DNA from 2 places in the Streptomyces sp. NPDC035033 genome. Region 1 is predicted to be linked to the other one. Evidence: riboswitches for the same ligand, from Rfam matches in the RefSeq annotation. Region 1 holds a riboswitch; the other holds the start of a gene.

Evidence for each region. A riboswitch is a leader RNA that binds a small molecule or an ion and turns the genes downstream of it on or off. The one in region 1 is predicted to bind glycine.
Region 2: linked by a shared signal. The riboswitch ahead of gcvP (aminomethyl-transferring glycine dehydrogenase) and the one ahead of gcvT (glycine cleavage system aminomethyltransferase GcvT) in region 1 are both predicted to bind glycine.

The regions. Positions count from the first base shown of each region.
Region 1 is NZ_JBEZUZ010000024.1:54,371-61,314, forward strand. Features, by position in the region: gene AB0E83_RS12985 (ABC transporter substrate-binding protein) at 1-131, opposite strand, end outside; gene AB0E83_RS12990 (enhanced serine sensitivity protein SseB C-terminal domain-containing protein) at 358-1,152, opposite strand; gene AB0E83_RS12995 (enhanced serine sensitivity protein SseB) at 1,249-1,989, opposite strand; gene AB0E83_RS13000 (AAA family ATPase) at 2,111-2,773, opposite strand; glycine riboswitch at 2,947-3,046, shown strand; gene gcvT (glycine cleavage system aminomethyltransferase GcvT) at 3,199-4,314, shown strand; gene gcvH (glycine cleavage system protein GcvH) at 4,392-4,775, shown strand; gene glyA (serine hydroxymethyltransferase) at 4,800-6,059, shown strand; gene AB0E83_RS13020 (L-serine ammonia-lyase) at 6,216-6,944, shown strand, end outside.
Region 2 is NZ_JBEZUZ010000063.1:37,475-44,418, forward strand. Features, by position in the region: gene AB0E83_RS23900 (hypothetical protein) at 509-1,093, shown strand; gene AB0E83_RS23905 (DUF5999 family protein) at 1,424-1,630, shown strand; gene gcvP (aminomethyl-transferring glycine dehydrogenase) at 1,701-4,586, opposite strand; glycine riboswitch at 4,766-4,865, opposite strand; gene AB0E83_RS23915 (PRC-barrel domain-containing protein) at 4,979-5,350, shown strand; gene AB0E83_RS23920 (DNA polymerase IV) at 5,358-6,806, opposite strand; gene AB0E83_RS23925 (MerR family transcriptional regulator) at 6,880-6,944, opposite strand, start outside.

The DNA.
Region 1 (6,944 bases):
AACACGAAGGTGTCCTTGGCCCCGGACTTGTTCTCGTCCTTGTCCCGGTCGCTCGCGCAGCCCGTGGCGATGAGGCCGACCGTGATGGCCGCCGTCAGAGCCCGGGTCGACCGGGAATTGAGTATGCGCATGGGTCCACCCCTGGGTCGCCATGTGTGGTCTTGACCGGCCGAACGCTACTGGCGAGTGACGGTCCAGAGAACAGTCCGCATAGCGGTGATACCAACCTGAGACCCGGACACTCGCCAAAACGGTCCGATGCCGGACATCGGCGGCGGGAGCGGGACCGAGCGGACGCAAAACCCCGCCCTGGCAAGGTATTTCGGCCAGGGCGGGGAAAGGGGGGCGAAGCGGACGTCAGCGGTGCCGCGCCGGCGGGTAGCCGTATCCCGGACGGTGGGATCCCGCATGCTGGGACGGGGCGCCGTGCGCCTCGCGGTCGTAGAAGGGGCGGGCGTGGGCCCGCAGCCAGAGCGCCACCGGGTCGTACGCGTCGGAGAGCGCGACCGTCGAGACGGGCAGCCCCTCGGGCACGGCGCCGATCGACTGGCGCATCATCGCCCGCACCTCGTCGACGGCGGCCGCCGAACCGTCGTACAGGTCCAGGCCGATGACCAGGTACGGGGTCCCCAGCGCGGGCTGCACCCAGCCGCGGCGCAGCGAGCGGACGGCCGGGGTCCGGTGCGCGTTCTGGGTGAGCTGGGCGTAGAACTGCGGGAGTTCCAGGGCGGGTTCGGAGACCCGGAGGGGACCGGCGGGCATCCGGTCGAGGCCGGTCGCGATCCGGCGCAGATCGGCCCAGGGGATGCCGACGCCGCCGCCGGGGGCGTGCGGGTTGAGCCAGACGCCCCAGCGCTCGGGGTAGAGGGCGCGGGCGATCTCGCGGCCGGTGACGCGCTCGTGGGCGCGGTGCCAGCCGGAGGCGGCGAGCTCGCCGGCGGAGGTGACGCAGGGGGCGTAGCCGTACCCGTCGACCTCCATGTTGCCGTACTGGGCCTCCGGCGAGCCCGGAGCGCCCTGCCAGAGCAGCATGTACAGCTCCCCGTCGGCCAGGGCGTGCAGCAGTCCCTCGTACGCGTCGTAGCGTCCGGGCGCCACCTGGCGCAGCATGTGCTCGACCTGGCCGGTCGCTGCGCTGCCTGACGCGCTCACCCTGGGTCCCGCCCCTCTGTCCTCTGTGTCGTACGGCTCGGTCGGCTCGGTTCGATGGTTCGGTCTCGGTCGGTCCAGCTTAGACAGGACCGGAGGTCATCCGGCGGCGCGCCGGTAGAAGGGGCGCACCCGCTCCAGCATCCAGTCGCCGACCGGGTCCTGGGCCATGTCGAGGAGGATCAGGTTGACCGGCCAGGCGACCTCGACGCGGCCGAGGGCGCGGCCGAGGGCGTCCAGCGGCGCGTTGCGGTCGACGCCGTCCCAGCCGGTGAGCTGGACGCCGACGAAGAGGGCCGGTTCGGTGCCCTCGACGCTGGCCAGGGCGCGGCGGGCGGTGGCGACGACGCCGGTGGCCTCGAACTCGGCGGAGGCGGCGGCGAGGAAGTCGACCGGGTCGTCCTGCCAGTCGGGCTCGAAGAGCCGGACCCGGCCGCCGCTCGCGGGCCCGTCGAGGGCGGTGCGGCCGACCCGGCAGAGCTCGGCGACGGCGGGCGGGGGCAGCGGGACGCCGACGGTGCCGCCGGGGTTCACGGCGATGCCGAGCTGCGGGGGCAGTCCGCGGGCGAAGTCACGGGCGGGGGCGACGGCGAAGGACATGTGGCTGCCGACGCAGGCGAGGAACTGCTCCTGCGAGCTGTAGACGGGGACGTAGGCGGCGCCGCCGATCTCCATGGTGGCGAGGTCCAGGTCGGGGCTGTCGGGGCCGCCGCCGTTGGGCAGCGGGACCCAGACCTGGCTGCGGCCCAGCACCTCGATCAGCCGGCCTCCGGCCGCGGGCTCCCCGAGCGCGGCGACCAGCGCCTCCTCCAGCTCGTTGCCCGGCCACGTCACGTCCACGGTGGTTCCGTCCCCTTCTCGCACGGCCCTGGTCGCGGCCGCCCCGCAGCACCCTAACGCCGGCCCGGCCCGGCCGTGACCGAAAACCCCCTCCCGGACGGGCGGCGGGACCCCGGCCGTCTCAGACGGCCTCGCGGAAGCCGATGCGGCGCAGCCCGTCCGCGGCGTCCCGGTCGAGGAGGGTGGCGGAGGCGCAGCCGCGCGGCGGGCGGCCCGCCTCGACGGCGGCGACGAGCCGGCCGACGGCCCGGCGGTGCCGGGCGAAGGCGTACGCGGACACCCCGCGGCCCCGCTCGCGCTGCCCGTCCCGGGCGGTGGCCGGGTCGACGTCGAGGAGCACCAGGTGGAGGGCGCGGCCGCGCCGGGCGGCGGAGCGGGCGAGCCAGCCGCGGACCCAGGACTGGGTGCCGCAGTCGTGGACGACGATCCCGGCGCCGGAGCGCAGGGCCCGGTACAGCCCGGCGTAGTGCGCGATCCGGACCAGCGGGCGGTAGAGCGCGTACGGCAGGCGGCGGGGCATCCGGGCCTCCCAGCGCTCGCGGGCGTCCTGGGAGTCGATCCCGCGGCCCTCGGCGGCCCGCCGCAGCAGGGTGGACTTGCCGCTGCCAGGCAGGCCGGAGACGACGACCACGTCCCCGGCGGCGAAGACGAGGGCCCGCGGGCCCCGGCCGGCGCGGTCCCGCAGGTCGCGCACGGCGCGGCCGCGCCGGCGGGTCCGGGCGCGGGCCCGCTGGGCCGGTATGGCGGCGTCGCCGGCGAAGGCGCCGGTGTGCTGGATCCTCATCGCTGCTCCCCCTGTCGGGCCCCGGGAGACGTGCCGGGAGACCTCACGGAGACCCTTGCCCACGAAGTGTAAAGAATCGGTAATCCGAGACAAGCGATTTGCGGCGCCGACACCGCGTGCGATGATGTGCGCGCCAGGCGCTCGACGCGCCGCACAACCGCATACCGGCCGCTCGAATCCGCGCGGGAGAGTTCCGGACGGCCGAGGCCGTCCGGGCGCCGAAGGAGCAAGACCCTCCCTTGAATCTCTCAGGCCCCGTACCGCGTGGATGAGGCAGATCTGAAAAGCGGGACACCCGTCGTGTCCCCACCCAAGGTGCAAGCCGGGGATGCCCCCGGTGAACCTCTCAGGTTCCATGACAGATGGGGAGGAACGTCCTTGCCTGTCATGTTTTCCGCCTTCGGGACCCGGGAGCCACGTCCATCATGAGCACCACCCCCCGCCTGACCGCCCTCGATGCCCTGCATCGTTCGCTGGGCGCGACCATGACCGACTTCGCCGGCTGGGACATGCCGCTGCGGTACGCCAGCGAGCGCGACGAGCACAACGCCGTCCGCACCAGGGCCGGTCTCTTCGACCTCTCCCACATGGGCGAGATCACCGTCACCGGCCCGCAGGCCGTCGACCTGCTCGACTACGCCCTGGTCGGCAACATCTCCACGGTGGGCAACGGCCGCGCCCGCTACACGATGATCTGCCGGGAGGACGGCGGCATCCTCGACGACCTGATCGTCTACCGTCTCGGCGAGACCGAATACATGGTCGTCGCCAACGCCTCCAACGCCCAGGTCGTCCTGGACGCGCTGACCGAGCGCGCGGCCGGCTTCGACGCCGAGGTGCGCGACGACCGCGACGCGTACGCCCTGATCGCCGTGCAGGGCCCGGAGTCCCCCGGCATCCTGAAGCAGCTCACCGACGCGGACCTGGACGGCCTGAAGTACTACGCGGGCCTCCCCGGCACCGTCGCCGGCGTCCCGGCGCTGATCGCCCGGACCGGCTACACCGGCGAGGACGGCTTCGAGCTCTTCCTGAAGCCGGAGCACGCCGAGGGCGTCTGGAAGGCCCTGACCGAGGCGGGCGCGGGCGTCGGCCTGATCCCGTGCGGCCTGTCCTGCCGCGACACGCTCCGCCTGGAGGCGGGCATGCCGCTGTACGGGCACGAGCTGACCACCTCCCTCACCCCCTTCGACGCCGGTCTCGGCCGGGTCGTGAAGTTCGAGAAGCCGGGCGACTTCGTCGGCCGCAAGGCGCTGGAGGCCGCCGCCGAGCGCGCCGAGACCGCCCCGCCGCGCAAGCTGGTCGGCCTGGTCGCCGAGGGCCGCCGCGTCCCGCGCGCCGGCATGCCGGTCGTCGCCGGCGGCGAGGTCGTCGGCGAGGTCACCTCCGGCGCCCCGTCCCCGACGCTCGGCAAGCCGATCGCGATGGCGTACGTCGACGCGGCGCACGCCGCGCCCGGCACCGAGGGCGTCGGCGTGGACATCCGCGGCACCCACGAGCCGTACGAGGTCGTCGCGCTGCCGTTCTACAAGCGCCAGAAGTGACGCGTTCGTCTCGCGACACGTCTCACCCCGCAAGACCCACGTACATCCGCACTCCCCCGATCCAGGAGAATCAGGCCATGAGCAACCCCCAGCAGCTTCGCTACAGCAAGGAGCACGAGTGGCTGTCGGCCGTCGAGGACGGCGTCGCCACGGTCGGCATCACCGAGCACGCGGCCAACGCCCTCGGCGACATCGTGTTCGTCCAGCTCCCCGCGGTCGGTGACACCGTGACCGAGGGCGAGTCCTGTGGCGAGCTGGAGTCGACCAAGTCCGTCAGCGAGCTGTACGCCCCTGTGTCCGGTGAGGTCGTCGAGGCCAACCAGGACGTCGTGGACGACCCGGCGCTGGTGAACACCGCTCCGTTCGAGGGCGGCTGGCTGTTCAAGGTGCGCCTCTCCGACGAGAGCCAGGCCGAGGCCCTGCTCTCCGCCGACGAGTACACCGCCTTCACCGCAGGCTGACCGAGACCCCCTAGGGATCGCTTCATGTCGCTTCTGAACACTCCCCTCCACGAGCTGGACCCGGACGTCGCCGCCGCCGTCGACGCCGAGCTCCGCCGCCAGCAGTCCACCCTGGAAATGATCGCCTCGGAGAACTTCGCTCCGGTCGCGGTCATGGAGGCCCAGGGCTCCGTCCTCACCAACAAGTACGCCGAGGGCTACCCGGGCCGCCGCTACTACGGCGGCTGCGAGCACGTCGACGTGGCCGAGCAGATCGCGATCGACCGGATCAAGGACCTGTTCGGCGCCGAGTACGCCAACGTGCAGCCGCACTCCGGCGCCTCCGCCAACCAGGCCGCGCTCTTCGCGATCGCCCAGCCGGGCGACACGATCCTGGGTCTCGACCTGGCGCACGGCGGCCACCTCACCCACGGCATGCGCCTGAACTTCTCGGGCAAGCAGTTCAACGTGGTCGCGTACCACGTGGACGAGGCCGGCCTGGTCGACATGGCCGAGGTCGAGCGCCTCGCCAAGGAGCACCGCCCGAAGGTGATCATCGCCGGCTGGTCGGCGTACCCGCGTCAGCTGGACTTCGCGGAGTTCCGCCGGATCGCCGACGAGGTCGAGGCGTACCTGTGGGTCGACATGGCCCACTTCGCGGGCCTGGTCGCGGCCGGTCTGCACCCGAACCCGGTCGAGTACGCCGACGTGGTGACCTCCACCACGCACAAGACGCTCGGCGGCCCGCGCGGCGGCATCATCCTGGCGAAGAAGGAGTTCGCGAAGAAGCTGAACTCCTCGGTCTTCCCCGGTTTCCAGGGCGGCCCGCTGGAGCACGTGATCGCGGCCAAGGCCGTCTCCTTCAAGGTCGCGGCCTCGGAGGAGTTCAAGGAGCGCCAGCAGCGCACCCTGGAGGGCGCCCGGATCATCGCCGAGCGCCTGGTCCAGGACGACGTCCGGGAGCACGGCGTCTCCGTGCTCTCCGGCGGCACCGACGTCCACCTGCTCCTGGTCGACCTGCGCGACAGCGAGCTGGACGGCCAGCAGGCCGAGGACCGTCTCCACGAGGTCGGCATCACGGTCAACCGGAACGCCGTCCCGAACGACCCGCGCCCGCCGATGGTCACCTCCGGCCTGCGCATCGGCACGCCGGCCCTCGCCACCCGCGGCTTCACGGCCGAGGACTTCCGCGAGGTCGCCGACGTCATCGCCGAGACGCTGAAGCCGGGCTTCGACGCCACGGCGCTGAAGGCCCGGGTCACCGCCCTGGCCGACAAGCACCCGCTGTACCCCGGCCTGAAGTAATTTCGTACGCTTTTGTTCGTACGAAGCTTCCGGGGCACCGCGCACACTGGACAGTGGGCGCGGTGCCCCGCCGCTTTGTCCCCTCCCCCCGCTCTCCCTGCTTGTTTCTGCACCACCCCGGCAGACAACGGCGTCTAGCCCCACAAGGAGTCCCCCGTGGCCATCTCGGTCTTCGACCTGTTCTCGATCGGCATCGGCCCGTCCAGCTCCCACACGGTGGGCCCGATGCGCGCGGCCCGGATGTTCGCCCGCCGGCTGCGGAACGAGGAGCTGCTCGACCGGGTCGCCTCGGTCCGGGCGGAGCTGTACGGCTCGCTGGGCGCGACCGGCCACGGCCACGGCACCCCGAAGGCGGTCCTGCTGGGCCTGGAGGGGAAGTCGCCGCGCACGGTGGACGTGGAGACGGCGGACGACGAGGTCGAGCGGATCAAGGCGAGCGGCCGGATCAGCCTGCTCGGGACGCACGAGATCCCCTTCTCCTTCGACGACGACCTGATCCTGCACCGCCGCAAGGCGCTGCCGTACCACGCCAACGGCATGACGGTCTTCGCGTACGACGCCGAGGGCGGCCTCGTCCTGGAGAAGACGTACTACTCCGTCGGCGGCGGCTTCGTCGTCGACGAGGACGCCGTGGAGGGCCAGAACCCGATCGTCCCGGACGACACCGTCCTGAAGTACCCCTTCCGCACCGGTGACGAGCTGCTCCGCCTCACCAAGGAGACCGGCCTGTCGATCTCCTCGCTGATGCTGGAGAACGAGAAGGCGTGGCGCACCGAGGAGGAGATCCGCGCCGGGCTCCTGGAGATCTGGCGGGTCATGCAGGCCTGCGTCGCGCGCGGCATGTCCCGCGAGGGCATCCTCCCCGGCGGCCTGAAGGTCCGCCGC
Region 2 (6,944 bases), on a different contig from region 1:
GAGGCGTCCCTCCGCGTGGGCGGCCACCGGGCGGGGCCGCGCGTACGGACGATGATGCCCACGCCACTGATCGACAACGCCTGAGTTTCCGGCCGCTCCGCGGATAGTCTGGTACGCACCTGCCGCCACGCGCGCCCCCTTCCGTCCCGGGAACCGGCCGACGACATATACCAATGTCATATTGCCTCCCCGGCACGGGCCGCGCGGCTTTCGGAATTCGGACGTCCGGCTTGCCGGGGAATGCGAGGACGGAGATCCTGTCCTCGCTCGGATTCCGCTCCGCGGCCCGTCGGATACGACCTGATGGCACCTTGCCAGGAATATTGGCGGCGTCTAGCGGAAACAATCTGTGAACACGTGTCGTATAAACTCCGCGGACGAGGCGGAGCGCCGGTGACGGCCATGACCGCATGGCCCCCCGCTCCGCCCCCGCCGCCGACAGCGCCGTCGCACATGCCCCCCGTACCCCCGTATCACCGTGTCTCCTGAGCGAGAGGCGACCCACACGATGCTCCGACCCACCCCGGCCCCCGCGCCGGCCCTGCGCAGTGTCCTCGCGGCACTCGGCTCGCCCACGGCCGTACGCGAGGCCCGCACGCCCGCCCTGCGCGCCGCGTCGGGACCGCTGAGTCCCGAACTCCCGCTGCCCGTCCACGTGTTGAGGATCTCAGCCGCCGCCGGACAGACACCCGGCACCCGGCTCGTCGGCTGGCGCTTCCTCATCCGCGGCGGGGGCCGGGCGATCGCCGCCGCGGACACCATGCTCACCCCGGACGGCTGGTCCTTCTCGCACTTCTTCGAGGGGCCGTACGTCGCCGCCACGGAACGGGCACTGGTCCAGGCCGAGGCGCTGCCGGGGACGTACGAGCCGCGGCTGCTCTCGGTCCCGGAGCTGTACATGCTGACGCTGTGGCTGCACGCCGACCCGGACGGCACGGAACCGGGCACCGAGTCCGCCGACGTCCTCGTGCCGCTCGCCCCCGCGCCGCCCGGCATCGCCGCCAACCGCCCCTATCGGGTGGCCGACCTGCTGCCCGTGCTCAGCACGCGGCTCGCGCCGCCGCCGCTGCTCGGCTCCGCGGCACCCGCCTGATCCGGCCCCCGCGCACCGCCCCGTGACCCCGCCGGGTCACGGGGCGCACTGCTGTCCGAAGGCCCGCGTCCGAACACCGGCGCCGAACACCCCTCCCGTACGGACTAGCCCGCTCGGGCCACCCCGAACCACCCGAAAAGGCGGGGGTGTTGACCTGAACCGCCCCTGCGGGTGATGCGTCTTCACAGGAGCGGACGAGCTGACGCGAAATCCCTGCGGAAGACCGTCCGTGCGGCAAGACTGGGACCGGAACCGAACCGACCGACGGGGGCGGCCATGAGCGCGAAGAGCCGCAGGACATCCACCACGACGCAGCGAAAGAACCCACCCATGTGCCAGCACCAGCCTGCCTGTCCCACCGCCGACTCCGCCGACCGTGAGGCCGCCCGCCCGGTGGCGTGCCACCCGGAGCAGGGGTGGAGCCTGCTGTGCAACGGTGTCCTGCTCTTCGAGGACACCGGCGAACTGCTGCCGGACGGGCAGATCATCGCTCCGCACCGGCCGCTGACGACGGGCGGGGTGACGACGGCGGCCTGAGCCGCCGCTCGGGCAGCGCCGAGGGCCGGCCCGGAGGAGACTCCGGACCGGCCCTCCGTCACGCCCGCCGTCAGTGGTCGTACTCGTCCAGCGGAGGGCAGGAGCAGACCAGGTTCCGGTCGCCGAAGGCGCCGTCGATGCGGCGGACCGGCGGCCAGTACTTGTCGGCCTTGGAGACGCCGGCCGGGAAGACGGCCTCGTCGCGCCCGTAGGCGTGGTCCCACTCGCCGCCGAGCGCGGCCGCGGTGTGCGGGGCGTTGCGCAGCGGGTTGTCCTCGGCGGGCCACTCGCCGGAGCCGACCTTCTCGATCTCGGCGCGGATCGCGATCATCGTGTCGCAGAAGCGGTCCAGCTCGGCCAGGTCCTCGGACTCGGTCGGCTCGATCATCAGCGTGCCGGCGACCGGGAAGGACATGGTCGGCGCGTGGAAGCCGTAGTCGATCAGGCGCTTGGCGATGTCGTCGACGGTGACGCCGGTCGCCTTGGTCAGCGGCCGCAGGTCCACGATGCACTCGTGGGCGACGAGCCCGGCCGGACCGGTGTAGAGCACCGGGTAGTGCGGCTCCAGGCGCTTGGCGATGTAGTTCGCCGCGAGGACGGCGACCTGGGTGGCGCGCTTGAGGCCCTCGCCGCCCATCAGGCGGACGTACGACCAGGAGATCGGCAGGATGCCGGCCGAGCCCCACGGGGCGGCCGAGATCGGTCCGACGCCGGTCTCCGGGCCCGCGGTGGGCTGGAGCGGGTGGTTCGGCAGGTACGGGGCGAGGTGCGCGCGGACCGCGACCGGGCCGACGCCGGGGCCGCCGCCGCCGTGCGGGATGCAGAAGGTCTTGTGCAGGTTGAGGTGCGAGACGTCGCCGCCGAAGTGGCCCGGCTTGGCGAGGCCGACCAGGGCGTTGAGGTTGGCGCCGTCGACGTACACCTGGCCGCCGGCCTCGTGGACCTCGGCGCAGATGTCGGCGACGTGCTCCTCGAAGACGCCGTGCGTCGACGGGTAGGTGATCATCAGCACGGCGAGCTCGTCGCGGTGCTGCCCGATCTTGGCGCGCAGGTCCTCGACGTCGACCTCGCCGTCCTCGGCGGTCTTCACGACGACGACCTTCATGCCGGCCATCACCGCGGAGGCGGCGTTGGTGCCGTGCGCGGAGGACGGGATGAGGCAGACGGTGCGCTGCTCGTCGCCGTTGGCGCGGTGGTAGGCGCGGACCGCGAGGAGACCGGCCAGCTCGCCCTGCGAACCGGCGTTCGGCTGGATCGAGACCTTGTCGTAGCCGGTGACCTCGGCCAGGCGCTCCTCCAGCTCGGTGATGAGCGTGACGTAGCCCTGGGCCTGCTCGATCGGCGCGAAGGGGTGGATCTGACCGAACTCGGGCCAGGTGACCGGCTCCATCTCGGTGGTCGCGTTCAGCTTCATGGTGCAGGAGCCGAGCGGGATCATGCCGCGGTCGAGCGCGTAGTCGCGGTCGGCGAGCCGGCGCAGGTAGCGCAGCATCGAGGTCTCGGAGCGGTGCGCGTGGAAGACCGGGTGGGTCAGGTACGCGTCGGAGCGCAGCACACCGGCCGGGAGGGCGTCCTCGGTGACGGCGTCCAGGGCCTCGACGTCCGCCGTGACGCCGAAGGCGCCCCAGACGGCGGCGAGCTGCTCGCGGCCGGTGGTCTCGTCGCAGGAGACCGAGACGTGGTCGGCGTCGACGCGGTACAGGTTGACGCCGGCCTCGCGGGCGGCGGCCACGACGGCGTCGGCGCGGCCCGGCACGCGGGCGGTGATCGTGTCGAAGAAGGAGCCCTGGGTGAGCTCGACGCCCCCGGCGGTCAGACCGGCGGCCAGGATCGCCGCGTACCGGTGGGTCCGCCGCGCGATCTGCTTCAGGCCCTCGGGGCCGTGGTAGACGGCGTACATGCCGGCCATGACGGCGAGGAGCACCTGGGCGGTGCAGATGTTGCTGGTGGCCTTCTCGCGGCGGATGTGCTGCTCGCGGGTCTGCAGGGCGAGGCGGTACGCCTTGTTGCCGTCGGCGTCGACGGAGACGCCGACGAGGCGGCCGGGCAGCGAGCGGGCGTGCTTGTCCTGGACGGCCATGTAGCCGGCGTGCGGGCCGCCGAAGCCCATGGGGACGCCGAAGCGCTGGGTGGTGCCGACGGCGATGTCGGCGCCGAGCGAGCCGGGCGAGGTGAGCAGGGTGAGCGCGAGCAGGTCGGCGGCGACGGTCACGATCGCGCCGAGCTCGTGGGCGGCGTCGATCAGCGGCTTGATGTCGCGGACCGCGCCGGAGGCGCCCGGGTACTGGATCAGGACGCCGAAGACGCCGCGCTCGGCGACCTCGGCCGGGATGCCCTCGGAGAGGTCGGCGACGACGACCTCGACGCCGGTCGGCTCGGCGCGGGTCTCGATGACGGCGATCGTCTGCGGCAGGGCGTCGGCGTCGACGAGGAAGACGCCGTTCTTCACCTTGCCGACGCGGCGCGAGAGCGACATGGCCTCGGCGGCGGCGGTGCCCTCGTCGAGGAGGGAGGCGCCGGAGGTCGGCAGCCCGGTGAGGTCGGCGACCATGGTCTGGAAGTTGAGCAGCGCCTCCAGGCGGCCCTGGGAGATCTCCGGCTGGTAGGGCGTGTACGCCGTGTACCAGGCCGGGTTCTCCATGACGTTGCGGAGGATGACCGGCGGGGTGAAGGTGCCGTAGTAGCCGAGGCCGATCATCGGGGCGAGGACCTGGTTGCGGCCGGCGAGGTCGCGCAGCTCGGCCAGAACCTCGGCCTCGGTGCGGGCGCCCGGCAGGGCCAGCGCCTCGGCGTTCTTGATGACGTCCGGCACCGCGGCGGCCGTCAGCTCGTCGAGCGAGCCGTAACCGACCTGGGCGAGCATCTTGGCCCGCGCCTCGGCGTCGGGTCCGATGTGCCGCTGCTCGAAGGGAATGCCCTGCTCGAGCTCGGAGAGCGGAGTGCGGTTGGCGGTCATGATGCGGGGGCCTCCTGGTCGTCACGACCTGCGAGGGGCACCACGGCGCGGGTGCCCGGACGGCCTCCCCCTCTGTCATCTCAACCTGAGAGCTTCACCGGCACGCCCGTGGGCACACCGGCTTTCACCGTCGGTGAGAGCGGATTCCGTCGGACTCCCGCCCTGCTTTCCAGAGTGACCTCGCCCGCGCGGTACCGGGTGCCTGAGAGATTCCGGGGAGGATTTGCTCCTTCGGCGCCCCCGGAAACGTTCTCCGGAGGACTCTCCCGCACGGTGTCGACAGCCACAGCCAGCCTACCAGCGCGGTTGTGCGCGTCATCGCTCAAGTGGCCGACATCCCGGATGTGCACTTTCGTAGGGGTGTAGAGCAGTTGCGACCAGTTGGAGGGACCGTGCAGACCGACATCGATCCGCGCAGCCTGATCGGCCGCAAGGCGTTCGACCGGAACGGACACAAGATCGGAACCGTGGACGAGGTGTACCTGGACGACGCGACCGGCGTGCCCGAATGGGCGGCCGTGCGCACCGGTCTGTTCGGCCGGGACGCGTTCGTCCCGCTGGAGCCGAGCGAGCTGGCCGACGACGGCCTCCACGTCCCCTTCGAACGCTCCCTCATCAAGGACGCCCCGGACTTCGGCGTGGGCCGTCACCTCTCCCCCGAACAGGAGCTCCAGCTCTACCGCCACTACCAGTTGACGCTGCCGCCCCCACCGGACCACATCCCCGACTTCGGCCGCCTCGCCGGGCAGGACGACGTCGCGTAGGACCGGCTCACTCGCCCGCGAGGACGGCGGGGGCGGAGCCCTCCGCCCCCGTCGCCCCGCCGGGCACCAGCGGCAGCGGATCCGCCGGCTCCAGCTCCGGGTCGTCCACCGCGAAGGTCCGCACCCGCCCCGGGGCGGTGCCGCCGGGCTCCTCGAAGCGGACGGTGACCCGGCCGAGCCCGCTGCCCTGCACCCAGCCGGCCCCGAGGACCGCGTGCCGCACGTCGTGCCCGGGCGCCCACCGCCGCGTCGCGGTCTCCGTGGCCGTCGCGGGCGCGGCCGCGGCCACGGCGGCCCCCGCGGTGCCCTCCGCGGCCCGCGGAGCCCCCTCGGGCGCCCCCGCCCCCGTCACGGCCTCCGCCCCCGCGGCGGCCTCGGCCTCCGCCTCCGCCTGGGCGAAGAGGTCCTCCTGGGTGTAGTCGGCCAGCCCGCTCACCCCGACCCCCAGCAGCCGCACCCCGCCCGTGGTGTCCACGAGGTCGAGCAGCCGCTCCGCGGCCTCCCGCACCACCAGCGGATCGTCCGTCGGCCCCCGCAGCGTCTCGGACCGGGTCAGCGTCGAGAAGTCGTACCGGCGCACCTTCAGCACGATCGTCCGCCCCGAGTGCCCCGCCGCCCGCAGCCGCGCCACGCACCGCTCCGCCAGCCGCTCCACCTCCAGCCGGATCCGCAGCCGGTCGTGCAGGTCGATGTCGAAGGTGTCCTCCACGGAGACCGACTTGGCGTCCCGCTCGGCCACCACCGGCCGGTCGTCGTGCCCGAGCGCCATCCGGTACAGCGAGGTCCCGTGCGCCCGCCCCAGGATCCGTACGAGCTCGTCCTCGCCGGCCTCCACCACCTCGGCGACCGTGGTGATCCCCGCCCGCCGCAGGTGGTCACCGGTCGCCGGCCCCACCCCGGGGACGATCCGCACCGACCGGGGCGCGAGCAGCGCCCGCTCGGTCCCCGGCTCGAAGAGCACGAGCCCGTCCGGCTTCGCCTCCTCCGAGGCGATCTTCGCGAGCATCTTGGACCCCGCGAGCCCCACCGAACCGGTCAGCCCGGTCGTCGCCCGGATCTCGGCCCGCAGCCGCTCCCCCACGGCCCGCGCGCTCGCGCTGTCGTCCGCCAGCCCCCCGGCCTCCAGGTCCACGAAGGCCTCGTCCAGGCTGAGCGGTTCCACCAGCGGCGACAGCCGCCCGAGAAGGCCCATCACCTGCCCGCTGATCGCCCGGTAGAAGGCGAAGCGCGGCACCAGATAGGCCGCGTGGGGCGCGAGCCGGCGCGCCTGCGCCATCGGCATCGCGGAGTGCACGCCGAAGCGCCGCGCCTCGTACGAGGCGGTGGCGACCACTCCGCGCGGCCCGAGCCCGCCCACCACCACGGGCTTTCCGCGCAGGCTCGGCTTGGACGCCTGCTCGACGGCGGCGAAGAAGGCGTCCATGTCCAGATGCAGGATCGTGGGGGCGGCTCTCACGTCTCCGATGCTGCCTCACGCCACTGACAATCGCGGGCGCGGGCGACCGGCCGCCCGCACCGGGGAGGGCCGCTCAGACGGCCCGGTCGCGCCGGCGGCGCGCCAGCTCGTCCTGCGGGTTGTGCCCGACCAGCGTCT